Regions from separate parts of the Pseudoalteromonas sp. NZS37 genome, predicted to be linked through region 2. Evidence: riboswitches for the same ligand, from Rfam matches in the RefSeq annotation. Region 2 holds a riboswitch; the other holds the start of a gene.
The links. A riboswitch is a leader RNA that binds a small molecule or an ion and turns the genes downstream of it on or off. The one in region 2 is predicted to bind lysine.
Positions count from the first base shown of each region.

Region 1: linked by a shared signal. The riboswitch ahead of dapA (4-hydroxy-tetrahydrodipicolinate synthase) and the one ahead of lysC (lysine-sensitive aspartokinase 3) in region 2 are both predicted to bind lysine.

Region 1 covers NZ_JADYXL010000008.1:102,020-108,254, reverse strand. Annotated here, with positions in the region: gene I6F47_RS15470 (succinylglutamate desuccinylase/aspartoacylase family protein) at 1-735, opposite strand, end outside; gene I6F47_RS15465 (PLP-dependent decarboxylase) at 741-1,946, opposite strand; gene I6F47_RS15460 (2,3,4,5-tetrahydropyridine-2,6-dicarboxylate N-succinyltransferase) at 1,946-2,686, opposite strand; gene dapA (4-hydroxy-tetrahydrodipicolinate synthase) at 2,702-3,586, opposite strand; lysine riboswitch at 3,777-3,977, opposite strand; gene I6F47_RS15450 (DNA-3-methyladenine glycosylase I) at 4,169-4,864, shown strand; gene I6F47_RS15445 (protein adenylyltransferase SelO) at 4,876-6,235, shown strand, end outside.
Region 2 covers NZ_JADYXL010000002.1:386,993-393,227, forward strand. Annotated here, with positions in the region: gene I6F47_RS05070 (2-hydroxyacid dehydrogenase) at 1-65, shown strand, start outside; gene I6F47_RS05075 (sodium-dependent transporter) at 161-1,483, opposite strand; gene I6F47_RS05080 (4'-phosphopantetheinyl transferase family protein) at 1,625-2,383, shown strand; gene lysC (lysine-sensitive aspartokinase 3) at 2,443-3,846, opposite strand; lysine riboswitch at 3,922-4,094, opposite strand; gene nhaD (sodium:proton antiporter NhaD) at 4,196-5,443, opposite strand; gene I6F47_RS05095 (hypothetical protein) at 5,666-6,235, shown strand, end outside.

The sequences.
Region 1 (6,235 bases), on a different contig from region 2:
TACAGTAAATGCTTCTACAGGTATTGATAATTCGCGACCTTGCCCACTAAGTGCATCACTTAAATGCCACCATGGGCAAAAGTTAGCTTCATCCATTGCACCGTCAAAATCACTAGGAATAAGCAGTACATGTTCAATATTAAAGTAACGTGCGCTGTCGGTTGCATAGGTTGGGCAGTACAAATGTTTGCTTGAAATAGGACCTGTGTGTAAATCGAGTACTATATCAGCTTGATGAGCAAGCTTTTGTAGGTTAAGCGCAATGCGTTTACCCGTATTAAGTAAATAAGCAGGGCCGTTAAGTTTGTTGTCTACTTCTTCAATAAGCGCCTGTTTGAAGTTACTTTTTAATGTGGCGTCATCATACTGAGTATGATTTTGTGCAAACTGTGCCACTAAATTTTTATTGTAGTGATACATGCGATTCCAATTAGTGCCCGTAATCGGATCGAACCTGCCAAGGGTAAACTCGCCAGATTTTTGATTACAACCAATTGGGTTAGCATAAGGTACTAATGTAATATCGCCATTAAGGTTTAGGTGTTTTAATTGCTCAAGTAGCTGAAAAATAACTGCGTTACCTTGCACTTCAGCGCCATGCATATTGGCCTGAACATAAACACTAGGCCCTGTGCCATCGCCTTTTAAACGATACACCGGAATTGTAAGCGGTAAGCCGTTTGCAACTTCCCCTACTACAATGTTCTCTTGGCTGATGTGTGTTGTATTACTCATGCTTATTACCTTAAGTAGTGGCTGGCATTTTCGGCTTGGCGAACACAGGTAAGTTCACCGTTTTGCAATGTGTACTCGCCGGCGAGCTCGTGGCATAAAAAATACGGCATACTTTCGGTAAAGCCGTAAGCACCGCATTGGCTAAACACTAGCCAGTCATGCTCATTTAAATCGCTTGGCAGGTTATGCTCACCTAAGCAATCAAGCGCTGTACAAAGCGGGCCGTATAAAGTGACCGCTTGAATTTTAGCACTGGATTCACGCAGTAACGCAGCAGGAAAATCTTGGCTGGTAACAGCAGGGCGTAATAAGTGATTTATACCGCCGCTTAAAATTACTTGTTCTTGATTGTAGTTTTGTTTGCGCTCTACTACTGGGTTTGCGTAATGACCGCATTCGCCAACGGCATAGCGACCAAGTTCCATCCATAATTCTTCTACACCCGCATCATTTTTAATTTTAGCGAGCGCAGCTATTAAGTCATCCCAATCAAGCGTTGCTTCATTTTGTGTATAAGGAATACCTAAACCGCCACCTAAATCTAAAACTTTAAGATTGATGTTTAAATCGCTGGCAAGTTGGCTAAGTGGTGCAATCATTTGTGACCACAATTCGCTTAGCTTTTGCGTGCTAAGCATGTTGCCCCACTGAAAAATATGTAAGCCGTCAAACTTAAGTGTAGGGTAGTCGGTTACATTGAGTGCTTGCCACTCATCACAACCCAAACCAAACGGCGTAAGGCTGTCGCCGCCCAGTGGGTTTTTTTCACCTTCAGGCCAGCGTAATTGCACTCGCAGTAATACTTGTAACTGCGTATTTTGTAGTTGCGCTTGTTGGTTTAACCAACGTACTTGATTGAGGCTTTCGGCTACGAATATACGTACTCCGCGCTCAATAAAGTGTTTAATTTGTTTAGGGCTTTTTGCAGGCCCTGTGTTGAGCACGCGCTGTGAGCTAATACCTTGTGCTAGCACTTGCTCAAGCTCACCTTTACTTGCTACGTCAAAATTAAAGCCAGCGCTGTCTAAGCTTTGAATAATTTTAGACAGTGGATTTGCTTTTACCGCGTACCACAGTTTTACATCGGTTTGCGCAACTAAACGTGCAAGATGCGCGTTTAGTTGATCTAGGTCGTAAACAAAAAAAGGTGTATCAAGTTGTTGTGTAATTGTATTTACAGCGGTTTTGATAGGCGTGCTCAAAAAGCTCATTATCGTAAAACCTCTTCAAGCAATAATGATGCATCGCTTTTTTCGTCGCGGTATTTAACTATTAACGCACACGACATGCTTAAGCCTTGCTCGCGCGCCCACTCGTTTGACGCAGGGCGAGAGCCTGGTATTACAATGGCATATTCTGGGATTGGCTCGCCTTTATCAAGTTGGCGCTCGTTTACGCAGTCGTATACCGGAATAGTTGCTGATAAACGCACGCCTGGGGCAAGTACTGCACCTTTTTTAATAACTACACCTTCAACAATAATACAGCCAGCGCCAATAAAGGCGTCGTCTTCTACAACTACTGGGCTTGCACCAATTGGCTCAAGTACACCACCAAGCTGCACTGCAGCACTTAAATGTACGTTTTTACCTACTTGTGCACACGAGCCAACTAATGCGTGGCTATCTACCATTGTGCCTTCGTCGATGTATGCACCAATGTTTACATACGCTGGTGGCATAATAATCGTGCCTTTAGCAACATAAGCACCACGGCGAACACTAGAGCCACCCGGCACCATACGTACGCCATCGTCAGTACTAAATTCTTGCGGAGCTAAGTTATGTTTATCAACAAAACCACCTGCAAACTCAGTATTAGTGCCATTTTTGAAGGCATCCAAAATGCCTTGTTTTACTTCTACGTTAGCTTGCCATTGGCCGCTTTCGTTTTGTGATGCTGCGCGTACTGCGCCCGATTCTAAATTATTTAATAGTTCTAACCAGCTCATTATAAAAACCTGTATTTAATGCCAAGATAAAATGGTGTTGTTTGCAGTTGTGATGCAATCGGTTTGAGTTAACTCAAGGTGTGTTAAAGGTGGACGAAGTTGCGGGCTGCTTAAGCGGCCTTGCAAATGCATCAATACCTTTACGGGAATAGGGTTTGCGACAGCAAATAAGCTATTAATAGCGCTTGACCACTGGGCAAATAAATTAGGGTGTTGGCCACTTAAGCTGCGTTTAACAAACTCGTGAGTTTGTGCGGGCCATGCATTTGCAGCTACCGACACTAAACCTTTTGCGCCAGCTTGAGCAAAATAAGGCATCAGCGCATCGTCGCCACTAAAAATAGCTAAATTAGGCGCAGCTTGGCGGTAAGCTTCAAACTGAGCAATGCTGCCGCTCGCTTCTTTTAACGCCCATAAATTTTTATTATTTTGTAAGTTTTGAATTGTTGCCGTTGGAATGCTAACAGCACTTCGACCCGGTACGTTATAAAGCATACACGGGTGAGCACTTGCATTAAGTAGGCTTTCAAACCAATGAGTTTGACCTATAGCGCCGGGCTTTGCATAAAGCGGTGAGCCAAGTAAAAAGCTATGAATTGGGAGTGTATTACAGTAGTTAACCCACTCAATTTGTTGCTTTAAGTTACTACCGCCCACAGCAACCATGAGTGGTACTGCTGGTTTTAGTTGGCATACGTGTTCAACAATGGCTTGTTGTTCTTTTAGCGTTAGTGCTAAACCTTCGCCCGTACTGCCAAGTAGTAAAATACCGTTATGTGCCGCTTCTTGATCGCTAACCAATTTAGTTAACGTGTTGTAGTCAACATCGCCGTGTTGATCAAATGGCGTTACGAGCGCGGTCCACAATGAGTAGTCGTTTAAATTGAAGTTGTTGATCATCTCTCACGAACTTATAATTTGTACCAACTTTATTAAAAACGTGATCATTTTAGCGATAACTAATTTAATGCAATTGATATTATTCGAAGAGTTAAAAAGCTTTATGGAAGGAGCCGCATTAACGTCGTTCGAACTAATAATTCGAAGAGCGAATGGGCTTAAAATAATAGGGCGCACGGCCTTAATATTTAAGACCAGAAGCTCTCCACCAAACTAATAAGCTGCTTTTTATAAGCAGCTATTGGTGACAGTCGCTAGGGTTCAACCTAGTCGCCCGAAATAAACACCTCGCAAAAGTGGTTACTTCTCGGCGTTAATTCCCCTCACGTATGCTCACTGGAGTTTGCGCTCCTAACATACGCTACCTGAATAACGCACCTCTTCTAGCCCTTTGCACCTGTTTGTAGAGTAAAACTTACAAACCTGTGCAATTTAAATAGGGTAATTACGGCGATTAAAGCATTTTAGCCATCTGGGTGTCAAGCTACTAAATACAGATTAATTCACCGAAAAGAGGGGTGGTTACGTATTGGGTGCTTTTCTCGTACACTAGACCCATAGTAGAAGTAAGGTATTAATCAGATGGAAAAATTTAGCGATATTTATAAGCGAGCGGTAGAGCGAAAAGGCTCTGAAAAAATGCTTAAGTTATTACTCGCAAAACCGCTATCTAAAAAACAACTAAGCACGTTAAGTGACGACGATTGGCTTGAGGAATTTACTCGAAAAGTATTTCAAAGTGGCTTTTATTGGTCAGTCATTAATAATAAGTGGCCAGGCTTTAGAGAGGTTTTTTGGGATTTTAGCGTTGATAAGTTATTAATGATGCCACCCGATATGCTGGAACAAAAAGCAACGGATGAGCGAATTGTTCGTAACTATAAAAAAGTAAAAACAATTACCGAAAATGCTTACATGATCAACGAAATAGCAGGGGAACATGGCAGTTTTAGTCAGTTTATCGCTAATTGGCCAACAGACGATATTATTGGTTTATGGGCGTATTTAAAAAAGCATGGTGCGCGTTTAGGCGGAAATACAGGGCCTTATGCACTGCGAGCACTTGGTAAAGATACTTTTTTACTATCACGCGATGTAGAGAGTTACTTACGGGCCCATAAAATTATAGACGGCGGCTTACAAACTAAAAAGTCACTAAATGCAGCCCAAGCCTTTTTTAACGAAATGCAAAAGCAAAGCGGCTTAAGTATGCAAGAGTTAAGCTTAATTGTTGCTTATGGCGTAGGTGACAACCGTGTTGGTATAAGTCAGCAATAATAGGAATTACCATGAAATTAGTGCCAAGATACACAGACATTACGGAAAACTTTGCGATAGAAGATTTCCCTGCAAGTGTTGCCTTTCCTCAGTTATTACTGTGGAACGAGAGCTTAGCAAAAGAGTTTAATATTAACGTTGCAGCTGATTTGCGTGCTAGCACTTTTAGCGGTAACGAAAAACAGGCGATTCCTGCAGTAGCACTTGGTTACTCTGGGCACCAATTTGGACATTTTTCACCACGTTTAGGCGATGGGCGAGCGCATTTACTGGGCGCTATTAATGATGATAAAAACCAGTTGTGGGATATTCAATTAAAAGGCTCTGGTGCTACTCCTTACTCAAGAGGGGGAGATGGGCGTTGTGCTCTTGGTCCTGCTATTCGTGAATACGTAATGAGCGAGGCAATGCATGCACTAGGCATTAAAACCACACGCTGCTTAGCGGTTGTTGGTAGTGGTGAAACGGTTTATCGTAATCCGCCACAAGCAGGCGCCATAGTGACTCGTTTAGCAACGAGCCATATTCGTGTTGGCTCGTTTCAATATTTAGCGACGCAAGGCGATGTTGAAGGACTTAAAAATTTAGCCGATTTAGCTATAGAGCGACACTGCCCAGAAATAACAGATACAGGATCGCAGCGCTATTTAGCATTTTTAGGCGCTGTGATTAAAAACCAAGTTAAGCTAGTTGTGAGCTGGATGCGTGTTGGCTTTATTCACGGAGTAATGAATACCGATAATACGCTAGTAAGCGGAGAAACCATTGATTACGGCCCGTGTGCCATGATGAATAGCTTTGACTTTGATACTGTATTTAGCTCTATCGACAAACAAGGTCGGTATGCATTTGGTAATCAACCTAATATAGCTAACTGGAACTGTGCTCGTTTAGCTGAGAGTTTAATACCGCTTATCAGCGATGATGACGAACAAGCTGTTTCGTTAATGACGCCATACATTAATAGCTTTGCTGAGCAATTTAATACTGAGTTTACGGCTATGTGGGGACAAAAGCTGGGTTTAAATGAATCTTGCAATAGTAGTGGCGAGTTAATCGCAGAGTTGTTAGCACTATTAAAAGATAATCAGCTCGATTACACCAATACCTTCGATGCGCTTACTGAATCCTTAAAAGAAGAAGTAGTAATACCAGAGTCGCTAATTGAATGGAGAGCTAAGTGGGTAAGCTTAACCGACGATAATAGTTATGAAATAATGAGAGCTGCAAATCCTCGTGTAATACCGCGTAATCATGTGATCGAAGAAATAATTGCACAATATAACGCTACAGGGTCTAGTGAGTTACTACAGCGCTTTATAAAAATAGCCAGTAACCCGTATTCTGACAGTGAAAAATTATCAGAATTTC
Region 2 (6,235 bases):
ACACAACCCTACTTAACGCGCTTGAAGTAAATGAAGGTAGGCCTCTGACTAATGAGGTTTTATAAAGACCTTGGCTACACCTAAATAACAGGCACAAAAAAAGCGAAGTGCGTTTTAAACTCACTTCGCTTTATTAATTTATTTTAGGGCTTAGATAAAATTAACCAAAGGCAACGTTTGCAAATACCAAGGTCATTAATATTGGGCAAACAAAACGAATATACTGAGCAAACCAGTAATGTACGCCGGTTGTTGCTTGATGTAATTTATTACCACGCTGCCACATCCAACCTACCGTAATAAAGTAAAACAAGCCCATAAGCGGCAATTGGTATTGGGTAAATAGCATAATAACTAAGCCAAATAACCAATCAAAATTTAGTATAATTGCGCTTGCACACACAAGTACAACGGCGCTTACTGCCCATGTTGCTTTGGTGCGGCTAACGTTGTGATTTTCAACTAAAAACGCTACCGGAATTTCGGTGGTCGATATAGTTGACGTAACCGATGCGATAGACATTAATACAAAAAACAATAAACCGACTAATAAACCAATTTCACCCATGGTGCTAAATAGCTCAGGTAAAATAGCAAAAATAAGCTGCCCTTCGCCAATCAGTTTACCACCACTAAATACTTCAACACCGTTGTGCTGCGCCACATAAATAGCAGGAATAATAAGTAACCCCGCTAAAAAAGCAACGCCAGTATCAAGTAAGGCAACACCTACTGTAAGCTTTGGTAAATTAGCATCTGGTTGTAAATACGAGCCGTAAATCATCATACAACCCACTCCTAGTGAGAGCGAAAAGAACGCTTGCCCCATTGCAGCAATAATTAAATTAGGGTCGAGTATTTGGCTAAAATCAGGAATTAAATACGCGGCAAAGCCTTCGCTTGCGCCATCAAGTGTTGCAATGTAGGCAATTAAACCAACAAGCAATACGAGTAGCAGTGGCATTAAACGGCGCGACCAGGTTTCGATTCCCGATTTAACACCTTTTAAAATAATACTGGCAGTTAAAATAAGCATAAGCGGCGTAAATACAAAATTACGCAGCACTGAGTCGCTATGTAAAAACTCGCTTGCGCCTGTAAACCCAAAAAAGGTGGTTATGGGTTCAATAGCGTACGAGAGCATCCACCCTGCCACTATTGAATAAAAACTTAGCATAACAACTGCGCCCGCAAGGCCAATATAACCTGCTGCCGCACCTACTTTACGGTTAGTGTTTTGCCATGCATCGCCCAATGCTTTTACAGGATTAGCTTGTGCTTTGTGACCTAAATAAAGTTCGGTATACAGCGCAGGAAGCGCAAGTAAAAATATAACAATAAAGTAAACCAGTAAAAATGCACCGCCACCATGGTTGGCCGCTTGCGTAGGAAAACCCCAAATATTACCTAAACCCACTGCTGCGCCAGCAGCGGCTAAAACAAAACCAAGTCGGCTTTGAAACCCATCACGCACTTGTGCCATACATCTACAAATCTGTTATTATTTTGATTATTGTGAATTAAACCATATTTCATGCCAGCTGAGTAATAAAATTGTACCCAGCCTTTATTAGTGGCACTAACCGCTCACAATATCAGCGACTTCTTTTGCTTTAGGGCTTTTATGACTGAACACTATTTTAAAAATGCCTTGAGTATTACTTCAACTCAATTGGCAAACTTGTCTTTAGCGAGTAACAGTATTTTATTATTTAATGCTAAAACACTTGAGCTTAGTGACTTTAATTTGCCCGATTGCTTAAGCCCATTTGAGTTAACTATTATAAACCGCCGTAAAAGTCCGCAAGCTAAGCAAGAGTATTTAGCTACGCGGTTATTGTTAAAACACCTTATTAAAATAGCGCAGCCGCAATATGCGCACGTAGCGCTTAATAAAATGAGTACCGAATTTGACGAGGCAAGCTCAAAACTGCAAATACACGTGGGTGATGATGTTATTAATACCTGTATTTCGCACTCGCATGGTTTAGTTGGGGTTGCGCTAAATTTTGATAAAAGTGAGTTTGGGTTTGATATTGAAAAAGTAAGCCTAAAGCGCCCGTTTGAAAAGCTCGCTAAGCATTTTTATCATAATGATGAAATTACACTTATCACTGAGCCTACTAATACCCAAGCCCAAGCAGATACGTTTTTTAGAATTTGGACATTAAAAGAGTCACTTGCTAAAGCCACCAGCCGCCCTATTGCAAAATTACTTAGCCCCAATGTGTTTGACGAATTACATAGTGCAAAGCTTAGCGCTTGCAGTAATAGCATTACTGTAGCTGATAGCAGTGACAACAATGTTTGTTTTGATGTGAGTGTGGTGCATAAAAAAAGCACCGACTGGCGATGCTTTTTATTAACCGACTTTGTTAAGTAACTTTACTAGGTAGTTTTACTAGGTAACTTTACTAGGTGCTTTTCCTGAATAACGATTACTTACGCAGCAAAATCGTTTTCTAATAAACGGCTATGAATAGACTGCACTACGTTATCTGACTCAGTTTGCTCTACTAAAAAGCACAAGTTGTGCTTACTAGCACCGTGACAAATTAATCGAATGTTAAAGTCTTTTAGTACACTCATTAAGTTCATTTCGTGTTGGCGTAATTGAATCTCAGAGCCAATAAGTGCTACCAGTGTTAGGTTGTTTTCTACCGAAACATGGCAAAACTCTGCAAGCTTATCTAGGCATTCTTGATCAAGCTCTGGGCGCGATGCGTTTTGCGCGTTATCAAGGGTTATAGCTACGCTGATTTCTGATGTGGTTACCAGATCTACCGATATATTGTATTCACTTAATAGTGTAAATACGCGTGCTAAAAAGCCGCTTGCTAGTAGCATTTCTGGGCTTTTAAGCGTAAGCAATATTTGGTTTTTACGTTGCGTTACTGCGCGTATACCTGGTTGCTGCGACTTTTCGCGCTCAATCCACGTACCGCCACGCTCTGGCTCTCGGCTAGATCCAACAAACACATTAATGTGGCTTCGGCTTGCTGGTAATATAGTTGCTGGGTGCAATACTTTTGCGCCAAAGGTCGCCATTTCGGCGGCTTCGTCAAAACTTAAACGTGCAATGGGTGTCGCTTTTGCGCACAAACGCGGGTCGGTGCTAAAAATACCCACTACGTCGGTCCAAATATGCACGCTTTTAGCGTTAATTGCTTCAGCTAATAATGCGGCGCTGTAATCAGACCCACCACGTCCAAGCGTTGTTGTTTGACCGTACTCGTCGCTGCCAATAAAGCCCTGAGTCACAATTACCTGCTCATCTAATAACGGGATTAAATGTTCTTTAGCGGCTTGCGCTGTAGCTGCAACATTGGGCGTTGCTTTACCAAATTGGCTGTCGGTTTTAAGTACCTTGCGCACATCAAAGCGATCGGCGTTTAAACCTTGTAAACGCAGCACCTGAGCAAATAAATACGACGACAAACGCTCACCAAAGCTAAGTAGCTCGTCGTGTTGCTGATCGGTTGTTAGTGACTCTTGAGCCAACGTTTGAAATGCTTTTAGGGTTTCGTTAAAGCCAACCGCTAAATCGGCATCTAGCGATAACTCATCTAAAATAGCGTGTTGAATAGCAAGCACGCCGTTTATGTGTTCTTGGCGCTCACTTGAGGTAATACTTGATTTACACAGTGCAACTAAGTGGTTAGTTACGCCGGCACTAGCGCTCACGGCAACAATACGTACGCTTTTATCTGCAACAATAATTTCGCTACAGCGACTCATCGCTTCAAAGTTTGCAACACTGGTTCCGCCAAATTTGGCAACGATGTAATCTGATTTTGCGCTTAACTCTGTTTTAGGCACTGTTTGTGGCGCTGATTGGGTAGTCATTTAGTCTCCTTTCGCGATATCCAAATCGCAATAAAACAAGAAGAACTTGGCAAAGGAATGCTTGAAGATAAGTCCACTGCCAGAAGCTCTCCACCTATATTGGTGACAGTTTTGAGGATTCAGCCCCATAAACCGAAAAACAATGACGACGTATCATTATTTTCCTCGGCGAGTACTTCCCTCCTTAATGATCATCGGCTTTCGTCGCCTAACATTAAGTACCTAAGTATCGCACCTCTTCTGAATGCTTTATTAACCAATGGCCAATAAAACAAAACCCCACTAAGTAGCGGGGCTTTGAAAGTTATCGTTTAGACGTCTAGCTGTCAAGCATTTAATAATTTATGAGTTAAATAAAACTGCCCATGTAATACGAGCCCGCATACCCAACCGTGTAACAAATTAATAAATGCAGCGATAAACGCAAGTAGCTCATAAAGGTAAGCGCTTTAACTTTGCTCATGGCAATAATGCCCGCAGCCGACCCAATGATAAGCATTGAACCGCCCACGCCCGTTGCATACGTAAACGACAACCAGTGCTGTTGGCTCATTACTATATCGGCTTTTAATAAAGCAGCAGTAAGCGGTACGTTATCGACCCCTGCTGATAATATGCCCATTAAGTAGTTTGCGTACTCGGGTGCCATTACCGTATATAGGTCGGTAAATTTACTCAACATACCAATTTCTTTAAGTGCGCCTACAAGTAAAAGTACACCTACAAAAAACAATAATGTGTCGTATTCTATATCGCGAACAAAGTCGATTATGTCTTTGTTTATGTCTTTTTTGCGCATTAAAAATTGCGCGACTAAAAACATCACTGATAAGCCAAACAAAAAGGTGAGTAAAGGCGGTACGCTGTAAACTACACTCAGCATAAGTGTGCTCACTACGGTAGATAAAAATATAACAGCAATGGTTATGTCGGTTTTTTCAATGCGGGTTTTACCTGCACCAGCAAACTCAACTCGCCCTTTCATACCTATAGACAGTAACGCGGCTAGCAGCATAACGCTTGCAAGTGCTGGCGCTATAAGTAGTAATAAATGAGCAATGGTTACTTTGCCATCTAAAAATATCATTAGTGTGGTTACGTCACCTGTTATTAGCGATACCCCACCTGAGTTAACCCCAAACACAATAAGCGTGGCGTATTTAATGAGTTTTTTAGGTTCAAGTTTTAACGACATAACAACCGCGAGCGATATAAGCGTCGCTGTTACGTTATCTGAAATCGACGAAAACAAAAACGCAAAACCACCCACCAAAAACATGAGCTTTTTTTCGCTAATACTTTTTGGCATAACGCGGTGCACAATATTTTCTATAAACCCCTTTGAATTTAAATACGCTACAAAGGTCATTGCAGCCATTAAAAACAGCCATAATGAGGCAATTTCTAAAATATTTTCATTTAAAAGATGTTGAATTGTATCGGGGCTTTGCCCGTGTAGAGGGTATATAAAAAGAAGAATCCAGCAAAGCGTACCAAAAAACAGCGTGGTTTTAGCTTTATTTACATGGATTATATCTTCTATAACGATCAGTAAAAATGCAATCGCTATCAGGGTTAGAATAATCGAGGAAACCATGGTAGTTAAACAACCTTTGATATAGTTTTAAAGAACACACAAATAACATTCCATTTCATGTGCCTATTTTCGGCGCGAATTTTAGCACTGCCTCTATGCAAAAACTATTATTAAATGGTCTTAAAAACGAATACTATATACAGACAAGGTTAATTAAAAATACGTAATAATGAGTCTTCTAAAAGAACTCAATAATAAAATACTAGGATGTTGTAACCTCTTATGATCCCAGCTAAAAAGCTGCTAAACACCATAACCGAACATTGGGGTGTATTAGAGCTATTATTTAAACGTTTTAAAATGGCTGACTTTAGCCTAAAAGACGTACAAAACGCGATTAAGCAAAAGCAGCCTACGTGGTCAAACGAACGCATTTATAAAGAAACAAATCGTTTGTTAAACCAAGATATTTTAATTCCACTGGCTAAATCTTCTCAGCTTGAAATAAATCGTGCCATTGCCGATTTTGCTACGTTTTTACTGCAAGAAGAGCATTTAGGCTTAGCGCAAGAAATTAGCGTATTAGTAGACGACCTAGCACGTTTAGGTAACCGCCTAGATAACGCTGGCGAAATAGAAGACTTTGACGATTTACGCCGCTACAGCCGCATTATGGATGATCGGGTGCGTAAAATAATGAAGCTCTATACGCACAACGAAAACGCTATTTTAAATATTGTTGAACAAGCTAAATCAAATAATGCGGTGCAATCGCTGCAAAAGCGTTATAAAGCGGTAATAGAAGCGTTTGACGAATACATAGAGCCAATGCTTGAAATGGTTGATATTCGC